Regions from separate parts of the Fictibacillus sp. S7 genome, predicted to be linked through region 1. Evidence: predicted binding sites of a transcription regulator. Region 1 holds the regulator's gene; each other region holds the start of a gene.
The links. Region 1 encodes LexA, which represses DNA repair genes until DNA is damaged. Its sites were predicted from a motif close to CGAACATATGTTCG; they were not measured.
Positions count from the first base shown of each region.

Region 1 (8,089 bases):
TGACATCCTGAGCCGTTCGGCAGTCTTCGTAAAGTTTTTTACTTCTGCCAGGGTAACAAATGTTTTTAAGGCATCATAATACATAATGAAAAACGTCCCCATCGATTAGGATTTTTAATAGTAATAATAATTAATATGTATTTTACTAATGTTATGGTCTGAGGTAAAGTAGATACTGTAAATTTTTTTAAGGGTTCTGACTATTTTTAAGATTAAAACCGACTTAATAGATCGATTTAATTTTAGTCTTAGTAGGGTGAAACCTTAATTCATAAAATGACGGGAAATTTAAATGTGAGGTGTTATCATTGCAACTTCAGGCAACAAACAGTCCATTTACCCAGGAGCAGGCAGAGCTGCTTAACCAGCTTTTGCCGAACCTGACAGAAGCTCAAAAAGTATGGCTTTCCGGCTTTCTTGCTGCATCCCAGGCGATGCCTTCAGCAAACGGCGAAACTTTGCAAGCGGTTCCTGCACCAGTATCTCAACCGGTATCAAAAGAAATTACCATTCTTTACGGATCACAGACCGGAAATGCCCAAGGTATTGCTGAAAGCAGCAGCAAAACCTTGAAGGAAAAAGGGTATGATGTGACTGTTTCATCCATGAGTGATTTTAAACCCAATCAATTGAAAAAACTTAAAAACCTTTTAATCATCGTCAGTACCCATGGAGAAGGAGATCCTCCGGACAATGCAATTTCTTTTCATGAATTTGTCCATGGCAAACGTGCTCCGCAGCTTGAAGACCTTCATTTTTCCGTATTGTCTCTTGGCGACAGCTCTTACGAGTTTTTCTGCCAGACAGGAAAAGAGTTCGATAAAGTGCTCGAAGATCTTGGCGGAACTCGCCTGACGCCTCGTGTGGATTGTGACCTTGATTATGATGAGCCGGCGGCTGAGTGGATTTTGAACGTGGTGGAATCATTAAATGATACACAGGAAGAAGCGGTCAGCAGTGTTTCATCAGCGAATGTTCCTGCAACCTCCGGGGAATCGCAATACTCTCGAACCAATCCATTTCAAGCTGAGGTACTTGAAAACATCAACTTGAATGGACGTGGATCGAATAAAGAAACACGGCATCTCGAAATCTCTCTTGAAGGCTCCAATTTATCCTATGAACCGGGAGACAGCCTGGGGATTTATCCGGAGAACGACGCCGTTTTGGTCGATATGCTTCTGGATGAGCTCAAATGGAATCCAGAAGAAATCGTCACTGTAAACAAGCAGGGCGATGTAGCACCTTTGAAACAGGCGCTGATTACCAATTTTGAAATTACGGTTCTCACCAAGCCGCTTCTTCAGCAGGCAGCGCAATTTACCGAAAATGAAAAACTTCATGAAATGTTGTCGGCTGGACATGAAGAAGAATTGAAAAACTACCTTTCCGGCCGCGATCTGCTGGATCTGATTCAGGACTTTGGTCCGTGGGCAGCTTCACCGCAGGACTTTGTCAGCATGCTGAGAAAGATGCCTGCCCGTTTGTATTCCATTGCCTCAAGCCTTGAAGCCAATCCGGATGAAGTTCATCTTACCATTGGCGCTTTAAGGTATGAATCGTTTGGACGAAACCGGAACGGTGTATGCTCCATTCTTTGTGCGGAGCGGCTGGAGCCTGGTCACACGCTTCCGGTTTACATCCAGCATAACCAGAATTTCAAGTTGCCTGAAAATGGCGAAACACCGATCATTATGGTTGGCCCCGGAACTGGGGTGGCACCATTTAGAGCCTTTATGCAAGAGCGTGAGGAGCGGGGAGCAGGGGGGAAATCCTGGATGTTCTTTGGCGATCAGCATTTCGTCACCGATTTTCTCTATCAGACAGAATGGCAAAAATGGCTTAAAGGCGGTGTTTTGACGAAGATGGATGTGGCCTTCTCCCGTGATTCTGAGGAAAAGGTATACGTTCAGCACCGCATGCTTGAACAGAGCAAGGAATTCTTCCAGTGGCTTGAAGATGGAGCGGTTCTCTATATTTGTGGAGATGAGAAAAACATGGCCCATGATGTACATGAAACATTGATCGACATCATTGAGAAAGAAGGAAACATGACACGCGAACAAGCGGAAGACTATGTGGCCCGTATGCAGCAGGAAAAACGATATCAGCGTGATGTGTATTAAGCGGGAACAGAAAGGAGTTTTAAAGATGTCAAATCCTAAATTAAAAGCACCTGACGGCAAGCCGAGTGATGTTGAACGTATAAAAGAAGAAAGTAATTATTTGAGGGGTACGCTGAAGGAAGTGATGCTTGACAGGATCAGTTCAGGTATCCCGGACGATGACAACCGTCTCATGAAGCATCACGGCAGCTATCTTCAGGATGACCGTGATCTTCGCACTGAGCGGCAGAAACAAAAGCTTGAGCCTGCTTATCAATTCATGCTGCGCGTGAGACTCCCGGGTGGTGTTGCCACACCATCACAATGGCTCACCATGGACCGGCTGGGAAATCAGTATGGAAATGGAACACTGAAATTGACCACAAGGCAGACCTTCCAGATGCATGGCATTTTGAAGTGGAACATGAAAAGTACGATCCAGGCCATCCATGCTTCCCTTATGGATACGATTGCCGCATGCGGAGACGTAAACCGGAATGTGATGTGCATTTCAAACCCTTACCAATCCGAAATTCATTCAGAAGTATACGAATGGTCCAAGAAACTGAGCGAATACCTCTTGCCAAGAACTAGAGCGTACCACGAAATCTGGCTTGACGAAGAAAAGGTGGCAGGCACACCGGATGCAGATGAAGTGGAACCGATGTACGGGCCGCTTTACCTGCCGCGTAAATTTAAAATCGGCATTGCTGTTCCTCCATCAAATGATATCGATGTCTTTTCACAGGATCTCGGATTCATTGCGGTTATTGAAGATGGCAAGTTGACTGGTTTTAATATTGCAATTGGCGGCGGCATGGGTATGAGCCACGGAGATAAGGAAACCTACCCGCAGCTGTCCAAAGTGATTGGTTTTTGCACGCCTGACCAGATTCTTGAGGTGGCGGAAAAAACCATTACTATTCAACGAGACTACGGAAACCGTTCCAAGCGAAAAAACGCCCGTTTTAAATATACAGTTGACCGCCTGGGGGTTGAAACCGTAAAAGAAGAATTGGAAAACCGACTCGGTTGGAGCCTGGCCGAAGCTAGGGACTTTTCCTTTGAGGATAATGGAGACAGATATGGCTGGGTTCAGGGTCTTCAAGATCAATGGCATTTTACGCTGTTTGTTGAAGGTGGTCGTATTACAGACTTTGAAAACTACAAGCTGATGACCGGCCTGCGTGAAATTGCCAAGGTTCACACTGGGGAGTTCCGTTTAACTGCGAACCAGAACTTGATCATTGCAAATGTGTCCGAGGAAAAGAAGCAGGAGATCACGAATCTTCTCGATCAATATGGAATGCTCAACAGCCAGAACGTTTCTGCTATCCGCCGAAATTCTATGGCTTGTGTAGCACTTCCGACGTGCGGCCTTGCTATGGCTGAAGCGGAGCGCTATCTGCCGGTGCTGATGGACAAAATTGATCAGATTGCGGATGAAAACGGGTTGCGCAACGAGGAAATCACCGTTCGGATGACCGGCTGCCCTAATGGATGTGCACGGCATGCACTCGGTGAAATTGGCTTTATCGGCAAGGCGCCGGGCAAATACAATATGTATTTGGGTGCAGCTTTTGATGGCAGCCGTTTGAGCAAAATGTACCGCGAGAACATAGGGGAGGAAGAAATACTAAAGGAATTAAAAGTTCTTTTCCCGAAATATGCGAAAGAGCGTCTTGAAGGCGAACACTTTGGAGACTTTGTCATTCGAAGCGGAGTTATTAAAGCCACAACAGATGGCACCAATTTTCATTTATAATCCTAAAAACAGCGGCCCGGCAGTTATGCCGGGCCGCTGTTTGCTTATTTTTAATGTAAGGTGCGGTACACACCAATTACTTTTCCGAGGATGGTCACGTTTGGAAGAAGGATGGGTGATAACGAAGAATTTTCAGGCTGCAGACGGATATGGTCTTTCTCTTTAAAGAACCGTTTGACGGTTGCTTCATTCTCGTCTGTCATCGCTACGATGATATCACCATTTTCCGCTGTAGGCTGCTGCTTTACGACAACCAAGTCCCGATCGTAAATGCCTGCTTCAATCATACTGTCTCCTTCTACAGTTAACATAAAAACATTATCGTCTCCTACTACATGCTCTGGAAGAGAGAAGTACTCATCCACATTTTCAATGGCCGTAATCGGAGATCCAGCAGTAACCTTACCGATGATCGGCACATTGACGGATCGTGATTTGGTGATGATCTGGTCGGATTCAAGCCCCAATACTTCAATGGCCCTTGGTTTGGTAGGGTCACGGCGAATCAGCCCTTTTTTCTCCAGACGAGAAAGATGGCCATGAACGGTAGAGCTGGACGCCAGCCCGACGGCTTCTCCGATTTCCCGAACGGAAGGAGGGTATCCCTTTGCATTAACTTCCTCTTTAATAAATTCCAGGATATCAATCTGTCTTCTGGATAACTTTGTCATTATATTCGCACCTCATTCACTGAATACTCTTGAAAAAAGTATAGCATTTAAAAGCAAGATATACAAACATAAGTTCGAAAAAAACCCTTGAAAAGAACAGCTGTTCCCATTATAATGAGAACAAATAGGAACAAACATTCGCAGGGGTGATAGGAAATGAAGGGATTTTCACCGGTAGTTATGCTAATATCTATTTTTGCAGCAGGGTTTTTTATGTTTGCCCATCAGACACATGTTGAAGGCTCGAAGGAGTATATGGAGATTACAGTTAATAAGGGAGATTCACTCTGGAAAATTGCAGAAGAATATACTAAGGACCACAAAAGCAATTGGGCATTTGTAGACTGGGTGGAGAAGAACAACGGAATACAGGCAGGGGCCATTACACCGGGCCAGAAGCTCATCATTCCAATCAAAGCAGAAAAAGACAGGTGATGTTACTTGAACGCCATTATTTATTGCAGGGTAAGCACAGAGAAGGAGGAGCAGGCCGCTTCTCTTTCCCGGCAGGAAGAAGAATTAACAAGATTGGCTAAAGAGCATGATTTTACGATCGTTTCTGTCATCAAGGAACGGGAAAGCGGGTACAGCCTCGAACGGGAAGGCTTGCTGCGCATCATTGAAATGGCCCAGAGCGGTGAATTTGAAGTTCTTTTGGTATCAGATGATACCCGGCTGGGCAGGGGGAATGCCAAAATTGTACTGCTTCATGAACTGCTGAAACGTGAAATTAAAGTGTATACCTTCAGCAGCCAGGGAGAGTATCATCTTTCCGAGGCAGAATCGATGGTGCTTGAAATTGTGGCGGTGGTAGAGGAGTACCAGAGAAAGCTCCATAATTTGAAAATTAAACGTGGAATGAAAAAAGCGGTTCAAAAAGGGTACAAGCCGCAGAAAAATTTAAAGAATATCCACAATGGCGGCAGGGAGCGCAAAGAATTGCCGATTGAAGAAATCATTCGTCTTCGCAGGATGGATCTTACGTTCGCTGAGATTGCAGGAACCCTCCGGGGATTTGGATATGAAGCATCGAAAGCAACAGTTCACCGGCGGTATAAAGAGTATATAGAAAGTGCTGTGACTGGAAACCCTACCTGATATTCGTTTATGATAGGCATATCGAATATAAAAGGAGAGGTGTTCATGCTTACACCAGACAAATTGGAACGGCTCAACTTTCTTGCAAAGAAGTCGAAACAAGAAGGTTTATCCACTGAAGAAGCTGCAGAGCAAAAAGAATTACGAGAAGAGTATCTGAAGAATGTCAGAACTTCTTTTCAAAATAGATTGCATTCATTGACCATCATTGACCCTGAAGGCAATGATGTGACACCGGAGAAGCTGAAAGAAAGCAAAAAAAGCCAAAAAAATATAAAGCATTAAAAGGAAGCCTGATTTCAAATGAAATCAGGCTTTTTTTCTTGTTGCAAAATTCTGAATTTCCTATATACTGTACTATAACAACTTTGGAAGGGGAGAACAAAGTGACTTTTTCAATAACGGATTCTGTTGTAAAATTGTATCGTGAAATTGATTTGAACGAAGGTGAAGCCATTCGGCTTTTCGCAAGGTATGCAGGAAGCACTAGCCATGGCGGATACTCTGTAGGCGTAATTCCCGCAATGCCTGGTGATGGTGATCAGATCCATGAAGTGAGCGGACTGACGTTTTTTTTTAGACCGGACGATGAATGGATTCTTGAGGAAATGAAGCTGGATTATGATGAAACCGAAGACATCTTTTACTGTGACCTTCCCGCACTGGCGTAAGTGATACTGCCTGTATTATAACAAAAGTTATAATGCGGGCTTTTTTATTTGTATGAAGGCAATACTTTAAGGGAAACTAATGAAGGGCATTGTGCTTGTATAAACAGGCCAAAATGTTTATGATTGAATCGACAAATCTTTTACATATGTTCATATGTAGATGAAGGGATGATGAAATTAATGTCTACTGCTTCAATTGATCAATTATCAATTAACACAATTCGAACTTTGGCTATAGATAGCATCGAAAAAGCCAAATCGGGTCACCCGGGAATGCCTATGGGTGCCGCACCTATGGCTTACAGCCTTTGGACAAAGTTCATGAACCACAATCCTGAGAACCCGCAATGGTTCAACCGTGACCGTTTTGTACTGTCTGCAGGACACGGTTCCATGCTTTTATACAGCCTGCTTCACTTATCCGGTTATGATCTTTCCATGGATGACCTTAAAGAATTCCGTCAGTGGGGAAGCAAGACCCCTGGACATCCGGAATACCGTCACACTGCTGGGGTTGATGCCACAACTGGACCACTCGGACAAGGTATTGCGATGGCTGTTGGTATGGCAATGGCTGAACGCCACCTCGCTGCGACTTACAACAAAGATGGCTTTGAAGTGGTTGACCACCATACTTACTCTATCTGTGGTGATGGAGACCTAATGGAAGGTGTATCAGCTGAAGCAGCTTCACTTGCAGGCCACCTTGGTCTTGGTAAACTGGTTGTTATGTATGATTCCAACGATATTTCACTTGATGGTGATTTGCACCTTTCTTTCTCTGAAAGCGTGCAGGATCGTTTTAAAGCCTATGGCTGGCAAGTGATTCGTGTCGAAGACGGCACTGATCTTAAAGAGATCGAAAATGCGATCGCTGAAGCGAAAAAAGATACAAAACATCCAACACTTATTGAAGTTAAAACCGTAATTGGTTTTGGATCTCCAAACAAATCCGGTAAATCAGCTTCCCACGGTGCACCGCTTGGATCAGATGAAGTTAAACTGACGAAAGCGGCGTATGACTGGGTATTTGAAGAAGACTTTTACGTTCCGGACGAAGTGAGAGATCATTTTGCTTCAGTAAAAGAGGAAAACCAAAAGAAAGAAGCAGAATGGAATGACTTGTTTGCCCGCTATGAAAAAGAGCACAGCGAAGCAGCTGCTCAATTAAAGTTGGCAATTGACAACAAGCTTCCAGAAAACTTTGATGCAAACCTTCCTGAGTTTGATAAAGCGATCGCAACACGTGCTTCATCAGGGAATGCATTAAATGCTTTTGCTCAAAACATTCCTTGGCTGTTTGGTGGTTCTGCTGACCTTGCGGGATCCAACAACACCATGCTAAAAGGTGAAACCAATTTCAGCCGCGAAGATTACAGCGGACGCAACATCTGGTTTGGTGTTCGTGAATTCGCAATGGGTGCTGCGGTCAACGGTATGGCGCTCCATGGCGGATTAAAAGTTTTTGGTGCAACATTCTTCGTATTCTCCGATTACTTGCGTCCGGCCATTCGCCTTGCGTCCATTATGGGTCTTCCTGTAACCTTCGTATTCACGCATGACAGTGTGGCTGTTGGGGAAGACGGACCTACTCATGAACCGGTTGAACAGCTTGCGTCACTTCGTGCAATGCCTGGATTATCTGTAATCCGTCCTGCAGATGCATATGAATCTGTGGCAGCATGGAAATTGGCTCTTGAAAGCACAGATACACCAACGGCTCTTGTGCTTACAAGGCAAGCTCTTCCGATTTTGCCTGGAACAAAAGAGAATGCATAT
Region 1 is NZ_QJKL01000001.1:1,020,386-1,028,474, reverse strand. It holds gene DMO16_RS05235 (LysR family transcriptional regulator) at 1-84, opposite strand, end outside; gene DMO16_RS05230 (assimilatory sulfite reductase (NADPH) flavoprotein subunit) at 309-2,126, shown strand; gene cysI (assimilatory sulfite reductase (NADPH) hemoprotein subunit) at 2,152-3,870, shown strand; gene lexA (transcriptional repressor LexA) at 3,921-4,541, opposite strand; gene yneA (cell division suppressor protein YneA) at 4,698-4,976, shown strand; gene DMO16_RS05210 (YneB family resolvase-like protein) at 4,983-5,639, shown strand; gene DMO16_RS05205 (DUF896 domain-containing protein) at 5,685-5,924, shown strand; gene DMO16_RS05200 (HesB/YadR/YfhF family protein) at 6,026-6,310, shown strand; gene tkt (transketolase) at 6,491-8,089, shown strand, end outside.

Region 2 (8,089 bases), 3.1 Mb from region 1:
ATAATATGGACTCCAACATTGCATGGTACAACGTGCTGAAAGAAAGCGGGCAGTTGTTTGGGCCGATGGACAGCGTTATTCCCCAGATTATTAATGGCCTGCCGCGCAACGCGTTCGGCACAGAATTCAGCCTGATTCAATGGTTTCACAATTGGTTTTCATCCATGACAGCCTACGCGCTGAGCCAGGCGGTCACACGGATTTTTGCTTTTCTTGGCATGTACCTTCTATTGAAAAAACACATCCTGCCAGACAAGAAAGCCTATCCTGTATCGGTTTGGGTATCGGTTGCCTTTGCACTCACTCCGTTCTGGCCATCGGGTATGCTTAGCACCCTTGGCCAGCCTCTTGCCTTATGGGCCTTTTTGACAATCCGGAAGCATGAGGACACATGGAAGGAGTGGCTAACACTTATTCTTCTTCCTTTATACTCGAGTTTTGTTCTTGGATTTTTCTTTTTTCTCAGTGCTTTGGGTGTGTTTTGGCTTTGGGAACTGGTCACAAAAAAGCGGTGGAATTTACGTTTTTTGGGAAGCATTGCATTGATGACAGCCATTTATCTTCTGATTGAATACAGGCTTGTTTATTCACTGATAGTCCCGCAAGCCCCAACCAGCAGGGATGAATTCCAGATTTCGACCCTTGCGTTCTTGCGATCCGTCCAGCTCGTGTTCAAAAACTTTCTTTTGGGACATACCCATGACATGACGGTACATACAGTCGTCATTTTACCTGTGTTGTTTGTAGCGCTGTATAAATCCTGGGGCAGAAAAAAGGATGAAAAGCAGGTAAAGCTCTTTCAGTTTTTATTTTTACTTAATGTTTTCCTGTCTGTTTGGTATGCCTTCTGGTTTTATAAAGGCTGGATTCCCATCAAAGATCACTTTCACTTTATTGCTACGTTTAACTTTGCAAGGTATCATTTCCTTCGCCCGCTTGTCATTTATGTACTCTTTGCATTGGGCATTTGGCTGTTATGGGATAAAGAGAAATGGCGGACGTGGATCCGGGCCGGATTGATGCTTCAGGTTTTTATCCTGTGCTGTTTTAATGAGGAAATTTATTATCGTTTCTGGCAAACCCCTTCGTTTAAACAATTTTATGCGGAGAAGCAATTCCAGCAGATTGAAAGCTATATTGGAGAGCCACAATCCTCCTATCGTGTAGCCAGTTTGGGCATTCATCCTGCGATCGCTCAATATAATGGATTTTATACGCTGGATACGTACAATAATTATTATCCGTTGTCCTATAAACACGAATTCCGTAAAATCATTCAGAAAGAATTGGAAAGGAGTCCGCGGCTTGCGGCTTATTACGACGATTGGGGAAACCGCTGCTATTTGTTTTCGGCAGAGCTGGGAAAGCGTTATAACTACACGAAAAACTCCAAAAAGAGAATTAAGCATCTGCAGCTTAACACGACTGTTTTTACACGGATGGGTGGAGAATACATTTTATCTGCGGTTCCGATTGTTAATACAAAGGAAAATAATCTGCAATACATAAGGAAATTTACTCAGCGTGACTCGGCATGGACTATCTATCTTTACCGTGCCGTCAAAGAGGGTCAATTATGAAAACAGGAACAGGTGGAAAGTCGATGAATCATTCGTTTGTGCGTTTCTTAATGGTAGGTGTGGTCAATACACTTGTCGGGTTAGGATCCATCTATCTTCTGCTGCATGGTACGGGGGCTTCGTATTGGGTGGCTACATTTCTGGGAAATGCCATTGGTGCTTGTGTCAGCTATGTATTAAACCGGGTATTTACATTTAAAAGCCAATCTCCCGTCAGCGGCAGCATTATGCGCTTTATCGCAGTCATCCTGGCTTGCTATGTTATTGCCTATTATGCGGCGATCCGGATGGCTGTTTGGGGCTTTCATGCCCTGCTGCCCGAATATGGCCAGGCGGCGGATGATGCAGCGGTATTGATTGGAACAGGGCTTTATACGTTGTTGAATTATGCGGGACAAAGATGGCTGGTGTTTCCCCCGGAAAAAGGGGTCGGAAGCCATCTTTAGCTGCTTGATTTTGAGGGTTTAAAAGAGTATCATTATAAAACTGGGTTTTTTATTATTAAAGGAATGATGGATATGTTGACTTCAAACTTTAAATTGACCGGCCAATCCTGAACCGCAAAGCGGTTCGGGATTTTTTTTTCCTAAGGGAAACATTATTTTAGGAGGGGAACATGGAAATCGTACATGAAAGAGAGAAGATTGGAAAAAGGGTTGCCTGGCTTGCATTGGTCAGCAACTGTATATTAACCATAGGGAAAGTTGCAGTGGGGCTGCTGGCCGGAAGTGAATCTGTGTTTGCGGACGGAATTCACTCGGCTGCGGACATTGTGGCTTCTATAGCTGTTCTCGCTGTGGTCGGCATTTCCAATAAGCCGCCTGATGAGGACCATCCGTTTGGACATGGGAAAGCAGAAGTCCTGAGTGAAGGCTTTGTTGGAATCATTCTATTTCTTGTCAGCATTTACATTGTTGTTGAAGGGATTCTTGGTTTCCTGGGGGAGCCTGAAGCTCCTGAATACATTGCATTGGTGGCGGCTCTGTTTTCCTATGTTGCGAAACATCTTCTGTATCGCAATTCAATGAAACTTGGAGAGAAGTATAACAGTAAAGCCATCATAGCGATCGCCTTTGACCATAAAGCAGATATTGTGGCTTCTCTGGCTGCTTTTTTTGGTGTAATTCTTTCCATTATCGGCGAGAAATATAATATACACTATTTGCTCTATGGCGATGCAGCAGCGAGCTTGATCGTGGCCTTTCTCATACTAAGAATTTCTCTGAAGCTTCTGGGCTCGTCGATCGACATCCTCATGGACAAAAATATTGAGAAGCCGGTTCTTTCTCAATATCGAAAAGTCGTCATGGAGTTTCCCGATATAAAGCGAATCGACCGCATGAGAGCAAGAACACATGGACATTACATTATTTTGGACCTGCGCATATCGGTTAATTTTGATTTGAGCATTAAAGAAGGGCATGATATCGCCAGAAACCTGAGAGATGAACTTCAAACACAGTTTCCGGATATATCAGAAGTCTTTATCCATATCAATCCATACTTTCCCGACAAAGAGTGACTGATGTCACTCTTTGTTTATGCTGAAGAAAAACGGGAATAGGTTTTGCATAAGAAATGAAGGAGGAGATCTCAAATGAAAACGATTAATGTTCAGCTTGAATATACGGCAGAAGCACATGAAACGTTTGATAAGGACCTTCGTAACAAGCTAAATGATAATCTAAACAGTTTAGGGCTTAAAGTAGTTTCAATTGCAGATTTCGGCTCATCAAATGATAACCTGCCAAGCTCGGAATCCGGAAAAGCAAAACCTGACGCTTCAGGAAATCAGGTCGCCATTATCCCTGATGACAATACTTCGGCGGGAGGCCAGTCCACTCCTGATGAACAGCTGCCCGGCCATGAAAATTCCGGAAAATAGAAAACAAGACACAAAGCTTCTCATCATCGGATGGGGGCTTTTTTTTGACTCAAGAAGCAGGAGCAAATGAATAAATCTGCATGCGAAGGAAATAGAAGAAAAATGCCGAAATAAGCAGTTAACACCGTAAACAGCTGAATATGTAGTAATATATCCTCAAATCAGAACAAATTTGTTGAAATAAAAAGGAATAATACTTAAATTGTTGAAAGGTATGTGGAGTATAGTTTCGTTTTACATTCTGAAGTTTTTACATAATCCCATATCCCGTGCCAGTAGGAAGTAAGCACTACCAATAATCCAGGAATAGAGGTGCTTACCGTGAACTATCACCAGGTTACGGTTGAAATAAAACGTGAATACGATATCTTCATCGCCCGGCAGAAGGGAAAGGTACTGGCACGGGAGATCGGATTTAATGCAGTTGATCAAGTGAGAATTAAGACAGCAATATCCGAGCTTGCAAGAAATATCTATCTCTACGCAGGCGAAGGAAAAATCATTGTAGAAGCGATCAGGGAAAACCATCGCGCCGGTATCCGTGTTTCGGCCGTCGACCGCGGGCCTGGTATTCAAGATATTAATCTGGCACTCCAATCCGGTTACACCAGTTCGGGAGGATTGGGAACAGGCTTGCCGGGTGTTCAGAAGCTTATGGATATCTTCAACGTTCATACCATGCTGGAAGTAGGAACCGAAGTTACTGCCATCAAGTGGTGTATGCAACGATTAAATTAACAGCCGCCAACTCCTTATGGAAAAAGGAATAGCGGCTTATTTTTATTCTTCTTCCATCTCTATACCGTGTTATGAGATAAAAGAAAAACACCCTCCCTTATGAACGAAGGCGGGTGATGTTTTTTGATTTTATTTTTTTGGAATGAAAAAGGGACCGGTTCATAAAAGATAGTTTCCGGGCATTTCCCTTGTAATGAATAATCTCCAATAGTTGATTCAGTGCTTTTAACTGGTCGGTTTCGTTCAAGCGGATGCGCCTCCTTCTTCCTACACTATATGGAGAAGTGATGGCTGATATGTTTGGGGAACAAAAAAATCAGGTTAAGTATTTCTTGTGGGTGACGGTGTTGAGCAAGATGTATTGTCCTTCTTTTAACACTTCAGCATATAATTTGGCTTCGCTTTCGGAAACGCCGATCATTATGAGTTTTTGCAGAATATTTGGTGGAGCTGGCAGGTTTTTTTGAGGCTCAGAGGGGTTGACGATGATCATGTGTTCTGTTTTCATGCCATCTTTCTTAAGTAACTTTAGTTTATTGAGAACTTTATTTTCTGAAGGATAAATACCAATAACCCTGCGAGTATTCATGGAAAAACCTCCTGTTTAATTGTTAATCGCAAATAAAAGGGAATATTATGTAAATTCCCTTTGTAGGTAACTTCAAAACTCTTTTTTAAAAACTTTTTTTATTTTAATGTTTGAACAAGAGTTAATGAGGGTAAAAAGCTTTTGAAGCAACTCACCCCCTTTATTGCCAAAGCCTATGGGTTTTGGTTTTTTTCTGCTTAGCGTACCGAGGAAAGCAGAAAGAATAGAGGTAAAAAAGAATGACAGAGGTTATTCTGGCAACGGTATTGCCGATGGTAAAGGGGGAAACAACCCGGGTAAGCCATTGCCGCATGCTCCCTGGTGATCGGATTTTGGATGGGGTTGGGCATCCATAAAAAACAGGCACGTAAAGTGATATAAAAAGGTCTGCCTTTTCAGAGGGCTGGCTTTTTTTGCTTATATGAGCGAATTTCTTTAAAAAAAGAAAAACAGTAGCATACTATACATTCTTCCATGCGGTATTGATTTCCAATATTTGACGCGCGAATATTTGTTCGTAAAAATTAGAGTTTCACAGGTCTGCTGTGTTATAATCTTATTAGCAAAATTTAGGACGGAGGTTATGAATGTGAGCGAAACATTTGAGCTCGTATCTTCTTATAAACCTCAAGGAGACCAGCCTGAGGCAATACGTCAGCTTGTAAAAGGAATTAATGAGAAGAAGGAAAAAATGACGCTTCTTGGGGCTACAGGTACAGGAAAAACCTTTACGGTATCCAATGTCATCAAGGAAGTAAACAAACCGACTCTGGTAATTGCCCACAACAAAACGCTTGCCGGGCAGCTCTACAGCGAATTCAAGGAATTTTTTCCGAATAACGCTGTTGAATACTTTGTAAGTTATTACGATTATTATCAGCCGGAAGCCTATATTCCGCAGTCTGATACATTTATAGAAAAAGATGCAAGCATTAACGATGAAATCGATAAGCTAAGGCACAGTGCCACGTCTTCCTTGTTTGAAAGAAAGGATGTCATTATCGTATCCAGTGTGTCCTGCATCTATGGCCTCGGGTCCCCGGAAGAATATAAGAGCATGGTAATTTCGCTGCGTACCGGAATGGAACGTGACCGCGATCAGCTCTTGAGGGATTTGGTGGACATTCAGTATAACCGCAATGATATTAATTTCACCCGCGGTACTTTTCGCGTGCGCGGCGATGTCGTGGAAATCTTCCCTGCTTCCCGTGATGAACGGTGCCTGCGTGTGGAATTTTTTGGTGATGAGATCGACCGGATTACAGAGGTAGATGCCCTCACAGGTGAAATTGTCGGCGAGCGTAATCATGTGGCCATTTTTCCGGCATCCCACTTTGTCACCCGTGAAGAAAAAATGAAGATGGCCATTCAGAGGATTGAAGCTGAACTCGAAGAGCGGCTGAAGGAATTGAATGATGCCGGCAAGCTGCTTGAAGCCCAGCGTCTGGAGCAGCGCACCCGCTATGATATTGAGATGATGAGTGAAATGGGCTTTTGCTCGGGGATTGAAAACTATTCTCTTCATCTGACATTGCGCCCCATCGGATCCACCCCGTACACACTTCTTGATTATTTTCCCGATGATTCTATGATCGTGATCGATGAGTCGCATGTGACACTGCCGCAAATACGCGGAATGTACAATGGTGACCAGGCACGTAAAAATGTACTCGTTGAACATGGATTCCGCTTGCCTTCAGCGAAAGACAACCGACCGTTGACGTTCGATGAATTTGAAGGAAAAGATAAGTTTCAGCACATTTATGTATCTGCAACACCCGGCCCATATGAAGAGGAGCATGCTCCGGAACCCATCCAGCAGATCATCCGGCCTACCGGATTGCTGGATCCAACCATTGAAGTGCGTAAGAGCAAAGGTCAGATTGACGATCTTCTTGGTGAGATTAACGACCGTGTTGCCAAAAATGAACGCGTGCTCGTGACTACGCTCACCAAAAAAATGTCTGAAGATCTGACTGATTACCTGCAGGAAATGGGTATAAAGGTAAGATACCTCCATTCTGAGATTAAAACGCTGGAGAGGATTGAGATCATCCGGGATTTGAGGCTCGGTGTGTTTGATGTGCTAGTGGGGATTAACCTTCTCAGGGAAGGACTCGACATTCCTGAGGTTTCTCTTGTTACGATACTCGATGCGGATAAGGAAGGATTCCTTCGTTCCGAAAGATCCCTGATTCAGACGATCGGCCGTGCGGCACGTAACAGCAATGGACATGTCATTATGTATGCCGACAAGATCACCAGGTCCATGGAGATTGCTATCGGTGAAACACAGCGGCGCAGAAACGTACAGATGCAGTACAACGAGGAACATGGCATTGTGCCGCAAACGATAAAAAAAGCGGTTCACGATGCCATCCGGGCCACTCAGGCGGCAGAAGATGCCGAAGAGTACACATCCAAGGCACCAAAACAGAAGATGAGCAAAAAAGATCGCGAAGCCTTCATCGGGCGAATGGAAGCTGAAATGAAGGATGCGGCAAGAAATCTGCAGTTTGAACGTGCAGCAGAACTTCGCGATTTGATACTTGAGCTAAAAGCTGAAGGGTAAGGTGATAACAAGTGTCTACGAATCAAAACATTACGGTGAAGGGTGCACGCGCTCATAACCTGAAAAATATAGATATTACGATTCCTCGTGATAAGCTCGTGGTTCTGACAGGACTGTCAGGATCGGGGAAATCCTCGCTTGCTTTCGATACCATTTATGCCGAGGGGCAGCGACGCTATGTCGAGTCCCTCTCAGCCTACGCGAGGCAGTTCCTTGGGCAGATGGACAAGCCGGATGTTGACTCCATTGAGGGCCTTTCTCCCGCTATTTCCATCGACCAGAAAACAACGAGCAGAAACCCCCGTTCCACAGTAGGAACGGTCACAGAGATTTACGATTATTTACGGCTTCTGTTTGCCAGGATCGGGCGGCCGGTCTGTCCGAATCATGGCATTGAAATTACCTCTCAGACCATTGAACAGATGGTTGACCGCATTCTCGAATATCCTGAACGCACCAAGCTCCAAATTTTGGCTCCGGTCGTTTCCGGGCGAAAAGGAGAGCATGTCAAAATTCTTGAGGATATCAAGAAGCAGGGCTATGTTCGTGTTCGAGTGGACGGAGAGCTTTTGGATGTCAGCGAAGACATTAAGCTTGAGAAGAATAAGAAGCATTCCATCGATGTGGTTGTCGACCGGATTGTAGTGAAGGAAGGAATCGCCACCCGGCTGGCGGATTCGCTTGAGACGGCATTGAATTTGGCAGGCGGAACGGTAACGGTGGAT
Region 2 is NZ_QJKL01000001.1:4,078,336-4,086,424, forward strand. It holds gene DMO16_RS20690 (DUF6044 family protein) at 1-1,580, shown strand, start outside; gene DMO16_RS20695 (GtrA family protein) at 1,577-2,026, shown strand; gene DMO16_RS20700 (cation diffusion facilitator family transporter) at 2,203-3,102, shown strand; gene DMO16_RS20705 (hypothetical protein) at 3,178-3,465, shown strand; gene DMO16_RS20710 (anti-sigma regulatory factor) at 3,787-4,203, shown strand; gene DMO16_RS24410 (hypothetical protein) at 4,301-4,450, opposite strand; gene DMO16_RS20715 (hypothetical protein) at 4,520-4,792, opposite strand; gene uvrB (excinuclease ABC subunit UvrB) at 5,382-7,364, shown strand; gene uvrA (excinuclease ABC subunit UvrA) at 7,376-8,089, shown strand, end outside.
Region 2: the regulator LexA is predicted to act here: its motif matches at 5,297-5,310, upstream of uvrB (excinuclease ABC subunit UvrB).

Region 3 (6,422 bases), 3.6 Mb from region 1:
CTTCATTCATTTGTAATAAATAGTAAGAAAAATTCGGGAATGGGAAAAAATCAGAAAACAACGGGGAGAAGAGGGCTTCTCATGAAGAAACCATCTCTTCCACATGCATACGAGGTTAAAAGGGACTGGGGGTGCAGTACCCGCTTTTCCAGTGAATGTTTGTTGTAGAAACAAAATCCCCCGCTCCCCACTCATGGGGATTAAGCGATCTTACTGTTTTGTGGAATTACCAGGTGATTTACTTTTTATCGTCATCCGGTATGGGAAGATAGCGAAAAATGTCTCCAGTCTCAAAACTGTCAACAAGCGTTTCAAGCCAATAATAATACTTCTTTGACTCGTGGATCAGCTCAAAATGGCGCTCTGCTTCGGCACGGATGGCTTTATCCACCTTTGTATGCTGAATCACGGTCTGTAAATCCTTCTCCGACATTTCAATGGCTTCCAGATTAAGTCTCACTTCACGCATCCATTTAATACAGAAAAAGTGAATCAGTGATTTGAAAAAGTTTTTTTCCGCTACAAAAACATCCTTGCGTGAACCTTTTTGCCATGTTTTATGAACCACATTAATCTCTTGAAGTGTCCGTACAGCCGTGCTCATACTCGGCTTGCTCATCTTCAGTGCTTCCTTCATTTCATCAAGCGTCATTGCGTTTTCAAAATACATGGTTCCATAAAGTCTCCCTGCTGAAGGAGTAACTCCATAAAGATCCATCGTTTCTGCAATGGAATGGACAACACAATGTTTCCCTTCGCTCGTTCAATAGCTTCCCGAGCCATCTCATTATGATCTTGCATTCCAACCATCCTTATTAATTCGTTAAAAATTTTCCTTACATTACCCTGTGTTACATGAATAAATTCTTATGTCAAATGCTCATAAAAAAATCAGATGTAAATATAGATTACCTACATTATAGGGGGGATTTTCATTTTTTATTTCACGGAAATTGAGCGAGGCTTGGGGTTTACAAATGAAAAAAGAGACGTCAAATTATATAATGTTCAAAACATTAAATTAAAATTTAATAAACTAAACTCCTTTGTGTAAATCCTAACAACCTGTTTGGAAATGATGAGTACACTTATAATGTAAAAAACTCCAGTCCGCTTGGACCGGAGTTTTTTATTTTTTACTATAAATATGGGATAATAGATAAAGAAACAAAAAAGTGATCCTTCCTCTTATTAAAAGGGTACCTGTATTTCATAATAGGAAGGAAAGCATTTTTAGGTATTGGACAATGTATGCTTCCTTATTTACAATAGAATTAACCTAGTGATTTGGAGTAACTAAACAATGGAACCCATTACTTTTAAAGATTATTATGATAATACTGTTAAGCTTTCCTTTGATGACCATCCTTTTTCCACTGACCCAAAGCATGTCTGGGTACTGTGCCGTTTTCGCGGGCAATGGCTCCTGACAGAGCATCCGCGGCGGGGAATTGAATTTCCCGGCGGAAAAGTTGAACCGGGAGAAAATGCAGATCAGGCTGCTGTCCGTGAAGTTTTTGAAGAAACAGGGGGACATGTTTCATCCCTTCATTATTTGGGACAGTATAAGGTGGATGGCAAAGGCGGCATCATCATTAAAAACATATATTATGCTACAGTTGATAAATTATTGTTGAAAGATCGTTATTATGAAACTAACGGACCTGTCTTTTTTGAGGAATTGCCGGAATCCTTTGAAGGACAACAAAAGTTCAGCTTCATGATGAAGGATCAGGTGCTCATACAAAGTCTCCAGCATACGAAAGAAAGGTTTTTGTAGAGCCTTCATTGCACAGCCGCATCCCATGGATGTTGGCTGTTTTTTTATTCTGCAAGATTTGTATAGAAATACCACGCGTTGCTAAAGCTGAATTGGGGTACGTGTCCTATAGTGAAAAAAAGGAGGCTTTGACAGTGGATAGAAACAAACAAGAACAGCGTGAAGAAGTAACCAAAATGGTAAAACAGCTGGATCCAAAAAAATTTGAAGTGATCAAACAAACTCTTCCGGTTGTTAAAGAACATGGTGAGGCCATTACCAAGAAATTCTATCAGCGGTTATTCGAAAGTCATCCCGAATTGAAAAATATGTTTAATATGACCCACCAGATTACCGGCCATCAGCCAAAAGCACTGGCAGAGGCCGTGTATGGAGCTGCAGCAAACATAGAAGACCTCAGTCAGATCATGCCTATCCTGGAGAGGATTGGCCAAAAGCACCGAAGTCTGCAGGTAAAACCAGAGCATTACCCCATTGTAGGCGAACATTTGCTGGGGGCAATCAAGGAAATTCTGGGCGATGCAGCGACTGACGAGATTCTTGATGCATGGGCCGATGCTTACCAGATTATTTCAAGTGCATTTATTAAAATGGAAGAAGGATTTTATAAAAGCGCAGAGACCCAGTCAGGCGGGTGGGCAGGATTTAAGAATTTTATCATTGACCGGAAAGTCAGGGAAAGCGAAGTCATTACTTCGTTTTACCTTAAGCCTGAAGATGGACAAGCATTGCCATCATTCCTTCCGGGACAATATATTACAGTGAAAGTTGAAATCCCCCAGGAGGAATATACCCACCTGAGACAGTACAGCCTGTCTGACCGGCCGGGTCTGGATTATTTCCGGATCAGTGTAAAGCGGGAAGGACCAAAAGGCGAAGACATAGGGCCCGGTGTGGTATCCACGGATTTGCATCAGTTATACAATGAAGGGGATGTACTTCCCATTTCTGCTCCTGCCGGCGATTTTTATTTGGATGTTGACAGTAACAGGCCGGTTGTGCTCATCAGCGGAGGGGTTGGTCTGACTCCGGTTACAAGCATGCTGCATACCATCAATGCCAATCAGCCCGATCGAAAGGTTGTCTATATTGAAGCGGCGCAAAATGGAAGCGTCCATGCTTTCAGGGAAGAAGTCCGCAAGGTAAGTGAACAAAATCCAAATATCACATCCTATTTTATTTATACACAGCCCTCAAACGAGGACCGAGAAAAAGAGTATTTTGACCGTGAAGGCTACATTACCCTTGAATGGCTGCAGGAGGTATTGCCCTCAAAAGATGCCCAATTTTACTTTTGCGGTCCATTGCCGTTCATGCAGGTGGTCAACTCTGCACTGAACCAATGGGAAGTGCCCGAAGAGGATATTCACTATGAATTCTTTGGATCATTCGGGAACCTGGAAGAGGCGTAAATACTTGAACCCCTCCGATCAATGAGGAGGGGTTTTGGTCATGTCCGTAATTTAGTTTAAGCGTAAGGGTTACAGTGTCCGGTTCTTGATCAGCTTTTTTTCGAGAGCTTCCACAAGCTGATACATAAGGGTTGCCAGCAAAGCGATAATCAGAAGGCTCATCAATACGAGGGTAAAATTGAATACCTGAAAACCGTAAATAATCAGATAGCCCAGTCCTTGTTTGGAAACAAGGAACTCTCCAACAATGACCCCAACCCAGGAAAGGCCGACATTTACTTTCAATGCCGAGATAATCGCCGGAAAACAGGCGGGGAGGATCACCTCTTTAAAACATTGATACTTTGAACCTCCGAACGACCGGATGACTTTTACATAGTTGGGTTCTACATTTCTAAATGACGTATAGATTACGATGGTTGTAATAATGACAGAAATTAAGATCCCCATTGCCACAATGGATGTTAGATTGGGCCCGAGAGCTACGATAAGAATAGGGCCAATGGCGACTTTGGGCATGGCGTTTAGAATGACAAGGTACGGATCAAGAACTCTGGAGAGAAAGGGGAACCACCAGATCAGGGCAGCGAGCAGGGTTCCGAATAACGTTCCAAGCAAAAACCCAATCGCTGTTTCTGAAAGGGTCATACCAATATGACCGAAAATACTTCCATCCGCTATTTTCTCAGCAAGCAATGCAAGGATTTTCTGTGGTGAACTAAAGAGAAGGGGATCGATCCATTTTTGGTCTGAGCTGTACTGCCAAAGACCGAAAAAAAGAATGAAAATCAAAAGCTGAGAGAGTCTGACTTTGATTGTTTGTTTGCGCAGGTTCAACAAGTAGTCGGAGTGGGTTTTACTCGGTGTCGTTTTGTTCAATTTGTTCCAACTCCTCCCAAATTTGCTGAAACATCACAGAATAATCAGGATGCTGGCGCGCTTCAAACGGCAGACGCTTTCTCAGATGGCCTGATACCGGAAACGTCCGGAAGATTCTTCCCGGCTTTGTGGAAAATAAAATGATCCGGTCGCTCATGGCAATCGCTTCTCCAATATCGTGGGTGACCAGAATTGCGGTTTTGCCATGTTCACGCAGAGTAGTAGAGACTAAATCTTCAAGTTTTAGTTTGGTTTGATAGTCAAGTGCGGAAAACGGTTCATCCAGCAGGAGGATCTGCGGGTTGGTTGCGAGTGTGCGGACCAATGCCACACGCTGTCTCATGCCGCCGGACAATTCATTTGGGTATTTATCCAGGGTGTCGTATAAGCCGATTTCGCTCATCAGGGATAGGGCATATGAGGTCCGCTCATCGTTCAGACAACCTTGCAGTTTTAATCCTACCAAAATATTGTCTTTGATTGTCTTCCAGGGAAACAGGTAGTCTTGCTGAAGCATATATCCAATTTTCGCATGGGGTTGTGTAATTAACTGATTTTTCAAGGAAACTGTGCCGTTCGTTGGCTGTATTAGACCCGAGATGATGGAAAGCAGGGTGGACTTTCCGCATCCACTCGGTCCAAGAAAGGAAACAAACTCTCCCTCGGAGACAGAGAGTGTAATGTCTTCTAATGCAGTCGTGGCCGTTTGCTTGGAAAAGTACGTTTGACCGATCGATTTTAATTGTAAGAAGGCCACTATGATCCCTCCATCGTAATTTTATGATTTATTTTGTGGCATCACGGGAAAAGGTGGTGTTAACCAGTTTCTTGTAATCGGCTTTTTTCGGAAGCTCTCCCGCTGCTTTCATGACCGACTGCAGGTTATTCCAGGCATCTTGTTCGAGGATCGGATTTACCGCATAGCTGTGCTGACCTTTGTAGCGGTCCACAACCTTTTCAATAAGATCAACGGGTGTGTCTTCAAAATACGGAGCGATCAGTTCCGCCGTTTCCTTTGCCGTATGTGTTTCTACATAAAGCTGCGCCTTATAGATCGCTTTGGTAAAGCGTTTGAGCACATCCCCATTCTTTTTCATATAGCTTTGTTTGGACATATAGGATGTATATGGCAGCTTTCCGGATGCTTCACCGAAGGAGGCCACCACATGGCCGATGCCTTTTTGTTCAAACAGGCTTGCCTGTGGTTCAAACAACTGCACATAGTCCCCTGTACCGGAAGCGAAGGCGTTTGGGAGCAAAATGCACCCTTTGTTCCTAATTTTTAATTAACCCTAACATCTACCAACTCTTCAAATTTAATTCTATGTACTTCATCATGTTTATCGACTATTCGTAATTCCTTTTTACAGGATCAATATAATGAACTTTACCAATCATTAAATGAAAATCATCTTTGTTAAAGTATGTTAAGCATAAATATTGATTAGCAGCCATAACATCACAAATTGTATCTTCCATAACTTGTACCTGTTGTTCATCTAGTTCTGGTTTCTTTTTCTTTGAATCATTCCAATCAAATTCTTTTATTTTTTTCACATGCTCAGGCATAAGCATTCCTTGCCATTTCATTTTTCCTCGGTCACGAATCAATTTCATCACCATCCTTATGTAAATATTGTATACGAACACACGTTCCTTTATCGCTGGAAAAATAAACAATTTTACCAATTCGATTGTCAAAGGCCGTTTATTAATAATGAAAAAATGTTATGCATATACATTAAATGGGTGATGTTATGGAAATTCAATATCGGGGTAAAAGGTATGACTTTGTTTGTAGTAAAAATGAGGTAAAGCTTGTAGATAAGTCAGACCAAGAAATCAAAGTAGATATAAATTTTATTAAGGAGCAGGAAGCTCAACGAAAAGCAGAGGAAGCGTTAAAACAATTCTGGTCAAATATAATTCCTGAGTAATTAAAACCAATATCTCCATTAACAATCACTTGTCAAAAGTGATTTTTTCTTTTTGAATTTATTATTAGGCATACACTTTTAGACAACGGGGGAATTAATCATGAAAAGAGTGTGGTGTCTCTATCGTGTTTCAACTAAACAACAGGTAAATACAGATGATGATATCCCTATACAAAGAAATGCATGTTGTCAGTTTGTTGAACAACAAAGTGATTGGACAATTACGAATGAATTATATGAACGTGGCGTTTCAGGGTGGAAAAAAAGAGTTGAAGATCGAGACGCTTTAAATACGATTAGAGAAGCAGCAGTGGCTAAAAAATTTGATGTCTTATTGGTATTCATGTTCGATAGGTTGGGACGTAGGGAAGATGAAACACCTCTGATTGTAAATTTCCTAAATGAGAACGGTGT
Region 3 is NZ_QJKL01000001.1:4,616,034-4,622,455, forward strand. It holds gene cudC (choline uptake/conversion transcriptional regulator CudC) at 239-718, opposite strand; gene ytkD (RNA deprotection pyrophosphohydrolase) at 1,304-1,780, shown strand; gene hmpA (NO-inducible flavohemoprotein) at 1,957-3,192, shown strand; gene DMO16_RS23460 (ABC transporter permease) at 3,262-4,071, opposite strand; gene DMO16_RS23465 (ABC transporter ATP-binding protein) at 4,049-4,828, opposite strand; gene DMO16_RS23470 (ABC transporter substrate-binding protein) at 4,857-5,285, opposite strand; gene DMO16_RS23475 (YolD-like family protein) at 5,419-5,688, opposite strand; gene DMO16_RS23480 (hypothetical protein) at 5,817-6,008, shown strand; gene DMO16_RS23485 (recombinase family protein) at 6,109-6,422, shown strand, end outside.
Region 3: the regulator LexA is predicted to act here: its motif matches at 5,715-5,728, upstream of DMO16_RS23475 (YolD-like family protein).